Formosa agariphila KMM 3901: one gene and its partner. The protein of the gene in region 2 interacts with the protein of the main gene of each other region in a pairwise test. Links are inferred from orthologs where the notes say so. Each region holds a gene or a part of one and is shown on either strand. Other genes may lie near its edges.

Region 1 (5,328 bases), 960 kb from region 2 along the record:
TCTCCTCCAACTATAGAATACATCACGCGAATTACATATAAGTTAAGCACAACTAACACCGAAATTGTAAGTTTAAAATCGGACCAAATTTCTACAAAATTTAAGCGCTTTAAAATTCCATAAAGAAGTACTATATATGCTGAGAGATATAAAACATTACCTAAATAATACTCATAATAATCAGGTAATACATTTCTAAAGAAAGTTAAAAGGTCTGCTAATGAGAATAACGCCAAAAAAATCATGAAATACGGCAGTCGCATGATATATCCTGTAAAAAAGGAAACACATAAAGCAGGAACAATTAAAGCTTTTACATACTCTGAATAGACTGGCAAGTCTAACAGTTCTAAGAAGACATAAATCACACTAAGCAAAAGTATAAACCACAATATAATTTTTGATTTGTGCATAAATTTATCCTTAAACCTAACAAATATAAATATTAATTACTCATTTTTAGATACAAACATAAAAAAGCACAGAACACGTTATTTCCTTATTTACTATTTAACATCATTAAGAAATCGGTTTCCGACAAAATTTCAATACCTAATTGTTCTGCTTTTGTACGTTTACTTGGTCCCATTTTATCTCCAGCAACCACAAAACTTGTTTTTGAAGAAATTGAACTTCCAACTTTTCCGCCGTTATCTTCAATCATTTTTTTAAGCTCGTCTCTAGAAACTGTTGTAAACACACCAGAGACTACAAATACTTTTCCAACCAGTATATCTGATTGATTGGCTAAGGCTTCTTCTGAAATCTCTAAAGACACGCCATACCCTTTTAAGCGATTAACAATTGCTTTATTTTGTTCTGACTGAAAAAAGGCAACAACACTTTTCGCAATCTTCACACCAATTTCATCTACATTAACTAAAGTCTCCTCTGTAGCTTCTGCAATTGCATCTACATATTTAAAATGCTTAACTAGTTTTTTAGCAACAGTTTCACCTACATAACGAATTCCCAACGCATATAATACGCGTTCAAATGGCACTTGTTTAGATTGCTCGATTCCATTAATTAAATTAACTGCACTTTTTTCTGCCATTCGCTCCAGCGGAAGTACAACATCTTTAGTTAATTCATATAAATCTGAATAATTATCTATTAACCCTTCGTTTACTAATAATGCAACTGTTTCTCCTCCCAATCCATCGATATCCATCGCTTTTCTAGAAATAAAATGCTGAATACGACCAATTATTTGCGGTTTACACCCGTTATAATTCGGACAATAATGCTGTGCCTCGCCTTCTTGTCTTACTAGTTCTGTATCACATTCTGGACAATGCTTAATATATTCAGTAGGTTTAGAGTCTGCTGGACGTTGAGTTAAATCTACTGCAATAATTTTAGGAATAATTTCGCCACCTTTTTCAACAAACACTTCATCGCCTTCACGAATATCAAGCTTAGCTATTTGGTCTGCATTATGCAAAGACGCACGTTTAACCGTGGTTCCCGCCAATTCTACAGGTTCTAGATTTGCTACTGGAGTTATTGCTCCCGTGCGCCCAACTTGATACGAAATTTCATTCAATCGGGTAGACACTTGCTCGGCTTTAAATTTGTAAGCCATGGCCCAACGAGGCGCTTTTGCCGTATACCCCAACTCGTCTTGATGCTGAAAACTATTCACTTTTATAACAACACCATCGGTTTCGTAAGGTAAATCGTGTCTATGAACATCCCAATAGGCGATAAACTCCAAAACGTCGTCTATGGAATTCACTAATTTAGCAGCCTGAGGGACTTTAAATCCCCAATCTCGTGCTTTTTGTAAGCCTTCAATTTGCGACTGAATATTTAAATTCCGTCCAATTATTGTATATAACAAGCATTCTAAAGGACGTTTAGCAACTTCACTACTATCTTGTAATTTTAAACTTCCAGACGCAGTATTTCTCGGATTTCGATAAGGCTCTTCACCAATCTCAATGCGATCTTCGTTCATTTTATTAAACCCATCAAACGGTAATACGATTTCTCCACGAATATCGAATTTCTCAGGAAAATCACCTTTTAACGTTAAAGGCACCGACTTAATGGTTTTTATATTTGCTGTAACTTCATCGCCTTGTACACCATCACCACGCGTAACAGCTTTGGTAAGGACACCATTTTCGTAAGTCAAACTTATTGAAGCACCATCGTATTTTAATTCACACGTATAAAACACCTCGCCATCTACCATTTTTTTAATACGCTGCTCCCAAGCTAGTAAATCGTCTTTAGAATATGAGTTATCTAAAGAATACATACGGTGATCGTGAACTACAGTATTAAAATTTTTAGTAATTGTACCGCCAACTCGATTTGTAGGCGAATTTTCATCATGAAATTCCGGATGTTTAGCCTCTAAATCTTGAAGCGATTTTAGTTTCATATCGAACTCAAAATCACTAATATCACTTTGATCTAAAACGTAATATTTATAATTATAATCGTTTAATTCGTCTCTTAATTGCTGAATTTGTGCTTCAATTGTCATACTTACAATCTCTCTTTATTTAACCATTTTGGAGCAGGCAATGGTTTGTAATTATTCATTTTTTCTAATAAACCATCTATAGTATCATCTACCACCACAGCTTCTAAATTTTCTTGTTTTAAAAAACCTCGTTCTACCATGGTTTTACATTGCGCTAGTAAATGATCGAAAAATCCGTTGACATTTAAAATCCCAATAGGTTTTACATGAAGTCCTAATTGTCCCCAAGTTGTAATTTCGAAAAATTCATCCATGGTTCCGAATCCACCAGGAAGCACCATAAATCCATCCGATTTTTCGTACATAATTACCTTACGCTCGTGCATATTATCGGTAACAATAAGTTCTGATAATTTTGGATGTACAATTTCCTTAGTTTCCAGAAACCCTGGAATTATACCCAAAACATTGCCATTATAATCGATAACCCCGCGAGCTACTTCGCCCATAATACCAATTTTTGCAGCTCCGTAGACTAATTTTATATGTTGTTCTCCTAAAGTTTTACCAAGTTGATACGCTTCAGATATAATTTTTGAATCGGTACCTGTACTCGATCCACAAAACACAGCTATAGATTTCATAGTTTATTTATTCCTTTAATCATTCTATTTCTTTTAAACATATCTTGTCGCAATTCTACATGCATAAATGTATGTTCTTGCAACAAATCAATCATTTCATTACCTAAAAATTCATTTATTTCGAAAAACAACAAACCGTCGTTTACCAAATGCTTTTTAGCCAGCCTCGTAATCGCTTTATAGAATTTAAGCGGATCATGGTCTTCTACAAACAATGCCAAATGTGGCTCGTGATTTAGGACATTAGACTTCATTTGAAGTTTTTCTAATTCGCGAACGTACGGCGGATTAGAAACAATAACATCAAAAGGCAATTTAAAATTAGCATTCTTATATGTGTCTACAGATAAAATATCGGCATGAATAAAATGCACTTCCACATTATTATGTTCAGCATTTTGTGTAGCCACTGCAATAGCTTCTTCACTGACATCGACTGCATACACTTCGGCATTTTCAAAATGTTTTGCTAAAGAAATGGCAATGCAACCACTCCCCGTTCCAATATCTAAAATTCGTAAAGGTTTTTTAATTTTATCTAAATCCGATTCAATAATCCACGCCACTAATTCCTCGGTTTCTGGCCTCGGGATTAATACTGCATTATTCACCTGAAATTCTAATCCAAAAAATTCTGTAGACTTCAACACATACTGAATAGGCTCATGCTTTTTTAAAGACTCTAAAGCATCAAATACAGGTTTAGCTTCTGTTTCAGTAATACTATAATCAGGTTCCATAGCCAGAGTAATGCGTTTAAAATTGAAATAATACTCGCATATCATAAAAAAGAAATGATTAACCTCCTCTTTACCATATTCAGCATCTAACGCCTCATGGAATGTCTGTTTTATTGCTTTTAATCTCATAATTCTTTAATCATCCAAACATTACAAGAATAATGTCCTGTTTCTCCCATTGGGCCATCTAAATATTCGAAACCAACTTTCTCATACAAATGCTTTGCCGATGTCATAAACGGTAACGTTTCTAGATAGCAACGTGTATAACCGAAGTCTTTGGCTTTTTGCAAACACGTATCCATCATTGTTTTTCCTAAACCACGCCCTCGGGCTTCATCTAAAAAATACATTTTTTGTAATTCACAGACCTCTAAAGCATCATCTACCGGACCAATTCCTGCACCTCCAATAACACGATTATGTTCAACAAGCACAAAATAAGTCGATTTTGGCTTATTATAAGCCTCAAACATATCTTCTAGAGCTTTATCCTCGTAAGCTGTACCAACTTTTGGCGCACCAGCTCCGATTAAAACGGTTCGAATCACCTCTGCGACTTGCTGATTATCTTTAGTTTGAATTTCTCTGATCTCGAAATGGCTCATACCCAATTTTAATCTTATTTTTGTGCCGTGAAGATACATGAAAAATACATAAATCGCTGTATAGAAATTGCCAAAAACGGCCTTGGAACTACACGACCAAACCCTATGGTAGGCTGTGTAATCGTACTTAACAACTCTATAATTGGTGAAGGATTTACAAGCCCTTATGGCGGACCTCATGCCGAAGTAAATGCCATTCAATCGGTTACAGATAAATCACTTTTAAAACAAGCTACTTTATACGTTACCTTAGAACCATGTTCTCATTTTGGTAAAACGCCACCATGTAGCGACCTTATTATAAAGTATAACATCCCTAAAGTTGTTATCGGTACTATAGACGATAATTCATTAGTTGCAGGACAAGGGATTAAAAAATTAAAAAGTGCAGGTTGCGATGTTACTGTTGGAGTTTTAGAAGCTGAATGTAAAAATCATCACAAACGATTCTTTACATTTCATAATAAAAAGCGACCGTATATCATCTTAAAATGGGCAGAATCTGCCGATGGCTTTATAGCTCCAAAATCAAAAGACGAACAGAAACCGGTATGGATAACCAACACTTATTCGAGACAATTGGTTCATAAATGGCGCGCCGAAGAACAAGCCATTCTAGTTGGAGGCAATACCGTGTTACAAGACAATCCGAGTTTAACCGTTCGTGATTGGGCAGGATTACAACCTACACGCATTGTAATTGACACACATAACAATCTGCCAGAAGACGTTGCTGTTTTTAATACTACTGCAAAAACCATACGGTTAACTGAAGCTGGATTAAACACCTCATTACCTTTAGCAACTCAAATCTGTGAACGTTTACACGAACACGAAGTAACGTCTGTAATTATTGAAGGCGGAAGCAAAACCCTTCAAACCTTTATAAATGAAAA
Region 2 (8,703 bases):
TACTCTAAACTCGACGTTATTTTCAATAATGTTAGTGATTTCAAATGCCGCAATATGGATGGTTCTTGGTTTTATTTCAACGTCTTCACCAGCACGAGCAAATTCATACAAGCGCTTACCATCTTTCTTTATAGCCGAAAACACCGGTGGATATTGCTCAATGTCTCCAATAAACTGTTTAGTGGTTTCGTGGATTAATTCCGGAGTAATATGAGCTGTAGGATATGTTTCATTAATTTCGGTTTCTAAATCGAAAGACGGTGTAGTACCCCCTAAAACAATGGTTCCAGTGTATTCTTTAATCTGCCCCTGGAAAGTATCTATTTGCTTGGTCATTTTACCGGTACAAATCACTAAAAGGCCAGTAGCTAAAGGATCGAGCGTTCCGGCATGACCCACTTTTATTTTCTTTATATTAAAGGCTTGTCGTATTTCCCAACGCAGTTTGTTTACGGCCTGAAAAGAGGTCCAATGCAAAGGTTTGTCAATCAATAGGACTTGTCCGGCTTGGTAATCTTCTAATGTTTTCATATTAATTTAAAACCGTATAACCAATGGCAATACATCCTACAATAGCACAATAGATGGCGAAATAAGATAATTTACTTTTCTTCACTAAAGATATCATCCAAGTACAGGCGAAAAGACCACATATAAAAGCTGCGATAAATCCTGCCGAAAGCGCAGTGATGTTTGTGCTGTCGAAATTTAATTCGCCTCCTAAAATGTCTTTAGCTATTTTTCCGAAAATTAAAGGAACAACCATTAAAAATGAAAAACGAGCCGCTTTAGTTTTGTCATTTCCTAATAAAACCGATGTTGAAATTGTGGCTCCAGACCTTGAAATTCCTGGCAACATGGCAATGGCTTGAGAGATTCCAATAATAAAAGCATTTTTAAACGTTACCGGTTTTCCTGTGTCTTTTGCTTTATCTGCAAGGAAAAGTAGTACAGCTGTTACAATAAGCATAGCACCTACTAATAGTAAGTTGCCTCCAAAAAGTGATTCTAATTGTTCTTCAAAAAACAATCCTACAATTACTGCAGGAATCATTGAAAGCGCTATTTTAGAAATGAATTGTAAATCTTCATTCCATTCAAATTTTAAAGCCCCTTTTATAAGGTCTAAAATATCTTTTCTAAAAATAACCATGGTACTTAATGCTGTTGCAAAGTGAAGTACTACGGTAAATAATAAACTTTCTTCTGGTACAGAATGGTCTCCTAAAATAGCTTTTCCTATTTCTAAATGCCCACTTGACGATACTGGTAAAAATTCGGTAAGACCTTGAATAACTCCAAGGATAATTGCATCAATAGTTTCCATTATTTTTTATTCGGATTTAAAAGTATAGCATAAATCTGAATTCCAAATCCTATTAAAACTAAGGTTGGAGCCAATCGAATTCTTCTGAAACTAAAAATATCTGGACTAAATACATTCGGGTCGTTGCTACCGCCACCAGACATTAATATAAAACCTAACGCAATTACGCCAAGTCCGATAAGCATAAACTTATAATTTTTTTTTCCGAAGATAAACTCCCCTTTACTTAGGTCTTTATTTTTTTGTTCTCCCATGTTTATTTTAATAATGCATTAGCTTTGAAAGCACTGCAAATTAACGGTTTTATTTAAAAAGAATCCTTAAAGCTTACTTAAAATTACTCTAAGTCTATCGAGTCTATAATCTCGTGCAGCACTGCTTTTTCTTCTTCGTTGGTGTACGATAATATAAACGATAAGCTGAAACCATAACGCACGATGCTGTAAAATTCTTGGTTCACTGGATAGCCACCAAAAGTTGCTTTAGCACGCATTACATCAAAAGTTTTACCTCCTAATGTTTTAGTGTCAAAGTCTTCTTCAAATTCAAAACCAGCAGGCGTTTCTTTTAGTAACTCTTTAGAATTAAATAAATAATCGCGACCACGAGTAATTTTAGGGTTTCCACCTACATTTTCTGCAATCACACTTAAAGACGCATTGTAGCCTTGAGGTTCTTTTACCGGATATTTAAAAAGTGAAAATAAATAGGCCGTATTAATTTGTGAAGCCTTTAAAATAGACCCCATTTTGGTGTTTTCGCGTGCTAAATACTTTTCACCTTTATCGGTAATCGCTTTAATGTCGTGTTTAGATTGCTGATACCATGCTTCAGGATAATTAAAAGTCAATCCAAAATAAGCATTAGTATATGTGTTGTCTTTTGTATCACCAAAATCAAAATCTTCAGGTAAGTTTTTAACCTCTTTTTTACAGCTAATTACGAACAAAAAAAGCAGTGATAAGCAAATAGATTTTATCATAATATTAATAGTATAATTGGTCGGTTTTTAAATTTAGGAAGCGTTGCGTGGCAATAAATGTACTAATCCAGGTGATTAATATTCCTAAAATAAAGATGGTTACAAATAGGCCTCCAACTAAAATCGGATTGTTTAATAATTGTAAATCCGGGAATGTTTCATTTAAATAATAGAATACAATAGCCATTCCAATTAAAGCTATAATAGCACCAATAATACCTAATTTTACACTTTTCCAAACAAAAGGTCTTCTAATAAAGTGCTTGGTTGCGCCTACCATTTGCATGGTTTTTATCGTGAATCGTTTAGAATATACAGAAAGTCGGATTGAGCTATTTATAAGTAGCACGGCTATTAATGTAAATATACCGCTAATAACTAAAATCCAGAAGCTAATGCGCTTTACGTTTTCGTTCATGAGGTTTACCAAATCGTTGTCGTAACGCACTTCTTCCACAAACGTTTTTGCTAGAGCTTCGTCAGATATGGTTTTTAAATGTTCAGACGTTACAAAGTCTGCTTTTAAATGCACATCGATAGAATTTTGAAGCGGATTAAAACCTAAGAAATTCATGAAATCTTCACCGTTTTCAGCCTTCATAAATTCGGCTGCCTGTTCCTTAGAAACATACTCGGTTGTCTTTACGTATTCGGCCATCGATAAGCTTTTTTCAAGTTGTTTGGTTTCAACTTCTTTTGCCGAATCTTTTAAATAGATAGTAACCACCACTTGTTCTTTAAAATGGTCGGCAACTTTCTTGGTGTTAAGCACGAGCATGCCTAGTAAACCAAGTAAGAATAATACTAAAGCAATACTCAAGACCACAGAGAAATAAGACGATATTAATCGGCGTTTTTGATAACTTTCAAAAGATGAGCTCATATAAGGCGTAAATTTGTTTGTAAAAATATAAAAGAAATCTATTTCCTTTAGGATAACAACGTTTAAACTTTCAACATTGTTATAATAACCTTAAATTTGCGCCTTTATTAAGCGGAATACGACAATATGCAATACCATTTTAACGACATAGAAGCCAAGTGGCAAAAATATTGGGCAGAACACAAAACGTTCGAGGCCAAAAATCAATCTGAAAAACCTAAATACTACATCCTCGATATGTTTCCTTATCCGTCTGGAGCAGGATTACACGTTGGGCATCCGTTAGGGTATATTGCTTCAGATATTTATGCACGTTACAAGCGCCATAAAGGATTTAATGTGTTGCATCCGCAAGGATACGATAGTTTTGGTTTGCCGGCAGAACAATATGCAATTCAAACGGGTCAGCATCCTGCTATTACTACCGAAACAAATATCGCCACCTACCGTCGTCAATTAGACCAAATCGGATTTTCTTTCGACTGGTCTCGTGAAGTACGTACTTCGAATCCGGAATATTACAAATGGACACAATGGATTTTTGTGCAATTGTTCAATTCTTGGTTTAATAACGATACCGCTAAAGCTGAAGATATTTCAACTTTAGAAGCCGTGTTTTCTAAAGAAGGAAACGCTTCTGTAAATGCGGTTTGCGACGATAATATCGTACCATTTACTGCTGAGGAATGGAACGGGTTTTCTTCAGAACAAAAACAAGCCGTTTTATTACAGTACCGTTTAACGTATTTGGCTGAAACCGAAGTAAACTGGTGTCCAGAATTAGGAACTGTTTTAGCAAACGACGAGATTGTTAACGGTGTATCCGAACGCGGTGGATATCCTGTAATTAGAAAAAAAATGACACAATGGAGTATGCGTATTTCTGCTTATGCAGAGCGTTTGCTTCAGGGCTTAAATGATATTGACTGGACCGATTCGTTGAAAGAAAGTCAGCGTAACTGGATTGGAAAATCTGTTGGTGCTAGTGTAACGTTCCCCATCCTATCCTTCCCCAAAGGGGAAGAGACTGCAGGTTCTGATAAGCGTGCTGGGTATATGACAGGTGGTAATAATTCTCATTTACTTCTTGAACGTGCAAAAGAAATGCGAGCAAATCCAACACAAGCTGAGGCTGCTTTATGGGAGAGTTTGAGAGGAAAAAAAATAGAACATAAATTCAGACAACAACATTTAATAGAAGATTTTATTGTTGATTTTGTTTGTCTTGATAAAAGATTAATTATTGAAGTTGATGGAGAAATTCATAATTCTCAATTAGAAGCTGATACCGAAAGAACTTTGGTTTTAGAATCTAAAGGATTTAAGGTGTTGCGATTTAAAAACGAAGAAGTTTTAGGTAATATTGAGAGTGTTTTAGAGGTTGTTAGTAAAGAATTAGCACAAAGAGCATCCGTTAAGAGTGAGCAAGCTACCCCTTCGGGGGCTGGGGGGATTGAAGTATTTACTACTCGTCCTGATACGATTTTCGGAGTAAGTTTCATGACATTGGCTCCGGAACACGAATTAGTATCGAAAATTACTACTGATGCTCAAAAAGCAGACGTTGAGGCATATATAGAAAAAACGGCAAAACGTAGTGAACGTGAGCGTATGGCCGATGTAAAAACCATTTCTGGTGTGTTTACAGGAGCCTATGCCGAGCATCCGTTTACCAAAGAACCTATTGCAATTTGGATTGGAGATTACGTATTGGCAAGCTACGGAACAGGAGCTGTTATGGCGGTGCCTTGTGGTGACCAACGTGATTACGATTTTGCAAAACATTTTGATATTGCTATTCCAAATATTTTTGAAGGTGTAGATGTTTCTGAAGAAGCGTTCGCTGAAAAAGGAAATACTAAACTTACAAATAGCGATTTCTTAAACGGTTTGTCTTATAAAGAAGCGACTTCAAAAGCCATTGAAGCCTTGGAAGCAATCGGACAAGGTGAAGGAAAAACAAATTACCGTTTACGCGATGCCGTATTTAGTCGTCAGCGGTATTGGGGAGAACCATTTCCGGTGTATTACGTAAATGGAAAACCACAAATGATTGCAACCGAACATTTACCAATTCGTTTGCCAGAAGTAGAAAAATATTTACCAACCGAAACCGGAGAGCCACCTTTAGGTCGTGCCGATGTTTGGGCTTGGTGTACAGAAACACATACCGTTGTTAGCAACGAAAAGATAAACCATACCACTGTATTTCCATTAGAATTAAATACCATGCCAGGTTGGGCGGGAAGCTCTTGGTATTTCTTCCGTTATATGGAAGAGGCTTCAAAACGAGGCGATGTCTTTGCTAGCGAAGATGCGCTAAACTATTGGGAAAGTGTCGATTTATATATTGGTGGTAGTGAACATGCAACAGGTCATTTATTATACTCTCGTTTTTGGGTGAAATTCTTAAAAGACCGCGGATTTGTAAACATTGAAGAACCTTTTAAAAAGCTGATTAACCAAGGGATGATTTTGGGAACTAGTGCTTTTGTGTATCGTGAAGAAGGAACAAATACTTATCTTTCTCATGGTTTGATTGAAGGTAAAAAGGTGACGCCTATTCACGTAAAAGTTCAGTATGTAAACGCTTCAGATGAATTAGATATTGAAGGATTAAAAACTGATGGTGAGTTTGGAGAAGATTTTAAAGATGCAGAATTTGTATTAGAGGATGGTATATTTAAAGTAGGTCGTGAGGTCGAAAAAATGTCAAAATCGAAGTACAACGTCGTTAATCCAGACCAGATTTGTGCAGAATATGGTGCAGACAGTTTGCGTTTATACGAAATGTTCTTAGGACCATTAGAGCAGGCAAAACCGTGGAATACTGCAGGAATTACAGGAGTACATGGTTTCCTTAAAAAGTTGTGGAAATTATATGTTGGTGAAGACGCTGTAAATGTTACAGATGCAGAACCAACGAAAGACAATTTAAAAACGCTTCATAAAACCATTAAAAAGGTCCAAGAAGATATTGAGAATTTCTCTTTCAATACTTCGGTATCTACCTTTATGATTGCTGTAAACGAATTCAACGCACAAAAATGTGTGAGTAAAGCGGTGTTAGAACCGTTCTTAGTTTTGTTATCGCCTTATGCACCGCATATTGCAGAAGAATTATGGAGCAAGTTAGGGAATTCAGAATCTATTTCTGAAGCACCGTTCCCAGAATTTGACGGGAGTCATTTAGTAGAAAGCAGTAAAGTGTATCCAATTTCTTTCAACGGAAAAACACGTTTTACTTTAGAGTTATCTCTAGACTTAAAAAAGGATGAAATCGAGGAGATAGTTATGGCTCACGAAAAAACGCAAGAGCAATTACAAGGACGCACACCTAAAAAGGTAATTGTTGTGCCAGGAAAGATTATTAACATTGTAGGATAAAAACAGTTGTAAAATTGTGAAAGTGCTATAGAAATCGAATTAAATTCTTATAGCCTATATTTTTTAAGGGGTTAGCGTGGTAAAAGTGTAATTTTTGCTATCTGACCCCTATTTTTTTACGGGGTGTAGTTAAAAAATACGAAATTTGACTGATAAAATATATTATCATGAAAATAGGTATTCCAAAAGAAATTAAGAATAATGAAAATCGTGTTGGTATGACGCCAGCCGGAGTTTACGAATTGGTTAATCTAGGGCACACGGTTTATGTGCAATCTACAGCAGGGGAAGGCAGTGGGTTTTTTGATGACATCTATCAAGAGGTTGGTGCTGTTATTTTGGAGACCATTCAAGAGGTTTACAAATCCAGCGATATGATTGTAAAAGTAAAGGAACCCATAGAGGAAGAATATGCTTTAATTCAGCCGCAACAGATTGTGTTTACTTATTTTCATTTTGCATCTAGCGAAGCATTAACCTTGGCGATGTTAAAAAGTAATGCGGTTTGTATTGCCTACGAAACCGTAGAGGATGCAGATGGAACCTTACCTTTATTAACACCAATGTCTGAGGTTGCTGGTAGAATGGCCATACAGCAAGGTGCAAAATATTTAGAAAAACCTATTAAAGGTAGAGGGATTCTTTTAGGTGGAGTTCCGGGAGTATCGCCAGGAAAAGTATTGATTTTAGGGGCAGGTGTTGTTGGAGTACAGGCAGCAAAAATGGCTGCAGGTTTAGGGGCGCATGTTACCATTATGGATGTGAATATGAAACGCTTACGCTATGTGAATGATATTATGCCTAGCCACGTTGTTACAGAATATTCTAGTGTTTATAATATTAGAAAACACATTCAAACACACGATTTAATTATTGGAGGTGTCTTATTAAAAGGAGGGAAAGCTCCAAAATTAATCACCCGAGATATGCTAAAATTAATGCGTCCGGGAACGGTATTGGTAGATGTAGCCGTAGATCAAGGTGGCTGTATAGAGACTACTAAAGCCACTACGCATGAAGACCCTACGTTTATTATTGATGATATTGTACACTATTGTGTTGCTAATATGCCAGGTGCAGTACCTTATACATCTACTTTAGCGTTAACAAATGTTACTTTGCCATATGTTTTAAAACTAGCAAACAAAGGTTGGGCCGAGGCTTGTGCTGAGGATACAGCGCTTCAAAAAGGATTAAACATTGTTGGTGGAGAGATTGTTTATAACGAAATAAACGATGCTTTTGACTGGGGAGTGAAACAGGTTTAATAGCTGACAAAATTTCTTAATATGTATTTGGCGCATTATTTGATATAATATATTAAATTTAACTTTTTAAAAATTAAGAAGATGTTCAATTATTATATACTTATTGGTGCCATTGCCTTAGTGAGCTGGTTGGTTAGTAACAAGCTTAAGTCTAAATTTAAGACCTATTCTAAAGTACATTTGCGTAATGGCATGACGGGGAAAGAAATTGCAGAAAAAATGTTAGCCGATAATGGTATTCGCGATGTAAAGGTGATATCAACTCCAGGACAATTAACAGATCATTACGATCCGAGAAACAAAACAGTCAATTTAAGTGAGTCTGTGTATTCACATGCTAATGCAGCGGCTGCGGCAGTTGCAGCACACGAATGTGGTCATGCGGTTCAGCATGCTCAAGCCTATAGTTGGTTAACGTTGCGTTCTCAGTTAGTTCCTGCTGTTAACGTGTCGTCTAAGATGTCGCAATGGTTAGTTATTGGTGGTTTAATGCTTGGTGCAGCTGCTGGAGCAGGTTTAGGATTTTGGGTGTCTGTTGTAGGTTTGCTTATGATGGGTATGGCTACAATTTTTAGTTTTGTTACTTTACCTGTAGAATACGATGCTAGTAATCGTGCTTTGGCTTGGTTGAAAAATAAAAACATGTTAGCACCTAACGAATATGCTGGTGCAGAAGATGCTTTAAACTGGGCAGCAAGAACGTATTTGGTAGCGGCAATTGGAGCTTTAGCTTCGTTATTATATTGGGCTATGCAAATTCTAGGCGGTCGCGATTAAATAGAATATATACCATATAAAAAAGGTCGAATTTTTAAAATTCGACCTTTTTTTTGTGTAATTTTAGTTTGTTATTTTT

What was found. The genes of interacting proteins can lie anywhere in the genome.
Region 1: the proteins of leuS (region 2) and ligA interact in binary tests that used the Escherichia coli proteins (3 or more experiments, as listed by UniProt). The link is inferred for Formosa agariphila KMM 3901 from one-to-one orthologs.

Annotation. Positions count from the first base shown.
Region 1 is NZ_HG315671.1:2,851,996-2,857,323, forward strand. Bases 1-2,895 are described here. They hold ligA (NAD-dependent DNA ligase LigA), read right to left. Parts: upstream 2,501-2,895; coding sequence 500-2,500; downstream 1-499. Other genes in these bases: BN863_RS11830 (hypothetical protein), read right to left, coding at 1-413; BN863_RS11840 (LOG family protein), read right to left, coding at 2,503-2,895. In the rest of the region: more of BN863_RS11840, read right to left, coding at 2,896-3,084; prmC (peptide chain release factor N(5)-glutamine methyltransferase), read right to left, coding at 3,081-3,953; BN863_RS11850 (GNAT family N-acetyltransferase), read right to left, coding at 3,950-4,432; bifunctional diaminohydroxyphosphoribosylaminopyrimidine deaminase/5-amino-6-(5-phosphoribosylamino)uracil reductase RibD, read left to right, coding at 4,460-5,328. UniProt on the Escherichia coli protein: DNA ligase that catalyzes the formation of phosphodiester linkages between 5'-phosphoryl and 3'-hydroxyl groups in double-stranded DNA using NAD as a coenzyme and as the energy source for the reaction.
Region 2 is NZ_HG315671.1:3,808,818-3,817,520, reverse strand. The notes cover bases 2,945-6,779. They hold leuS (leucine--tRNA ligase), read left to right. Parts: upstream 2,945-3,318; coding sequence 3,319-6,579; downstream 6,580-6,779. Other genes in these bases: ald (alanine dehydrogenase), read left to right, coding at 6,747-6,779; BN863_RS16065 (cell division protein FtsX), read right to left, coding at 2,945-3,192. In the rest of the region: tRNA pseudouridine(55) synthase TruB, read right to left, coding at 1-531; BN863_RS16080 (undecaprenyl-diphosphate phosphatase), read right to left, coding at 533-1,327; BN863_RS16075 (DUF3098 domain-containing protein), read right to left, coding at 1,327-1,581; BN863_RS16070 (hypothetical protein), read right to left, coding at 1,665-2,276; more of BN863_RS16065, read right to left, coding at 2,314-2,944; more of ald, read left to right, coding at 6,780-7,847; BN863_RS16050 (zinc metallopeptidase), read left to right, coding at 7,929-8,624; BN863_RS16045 (superoxide dismutase family protein), read right to left, coding at 8,696-8,703.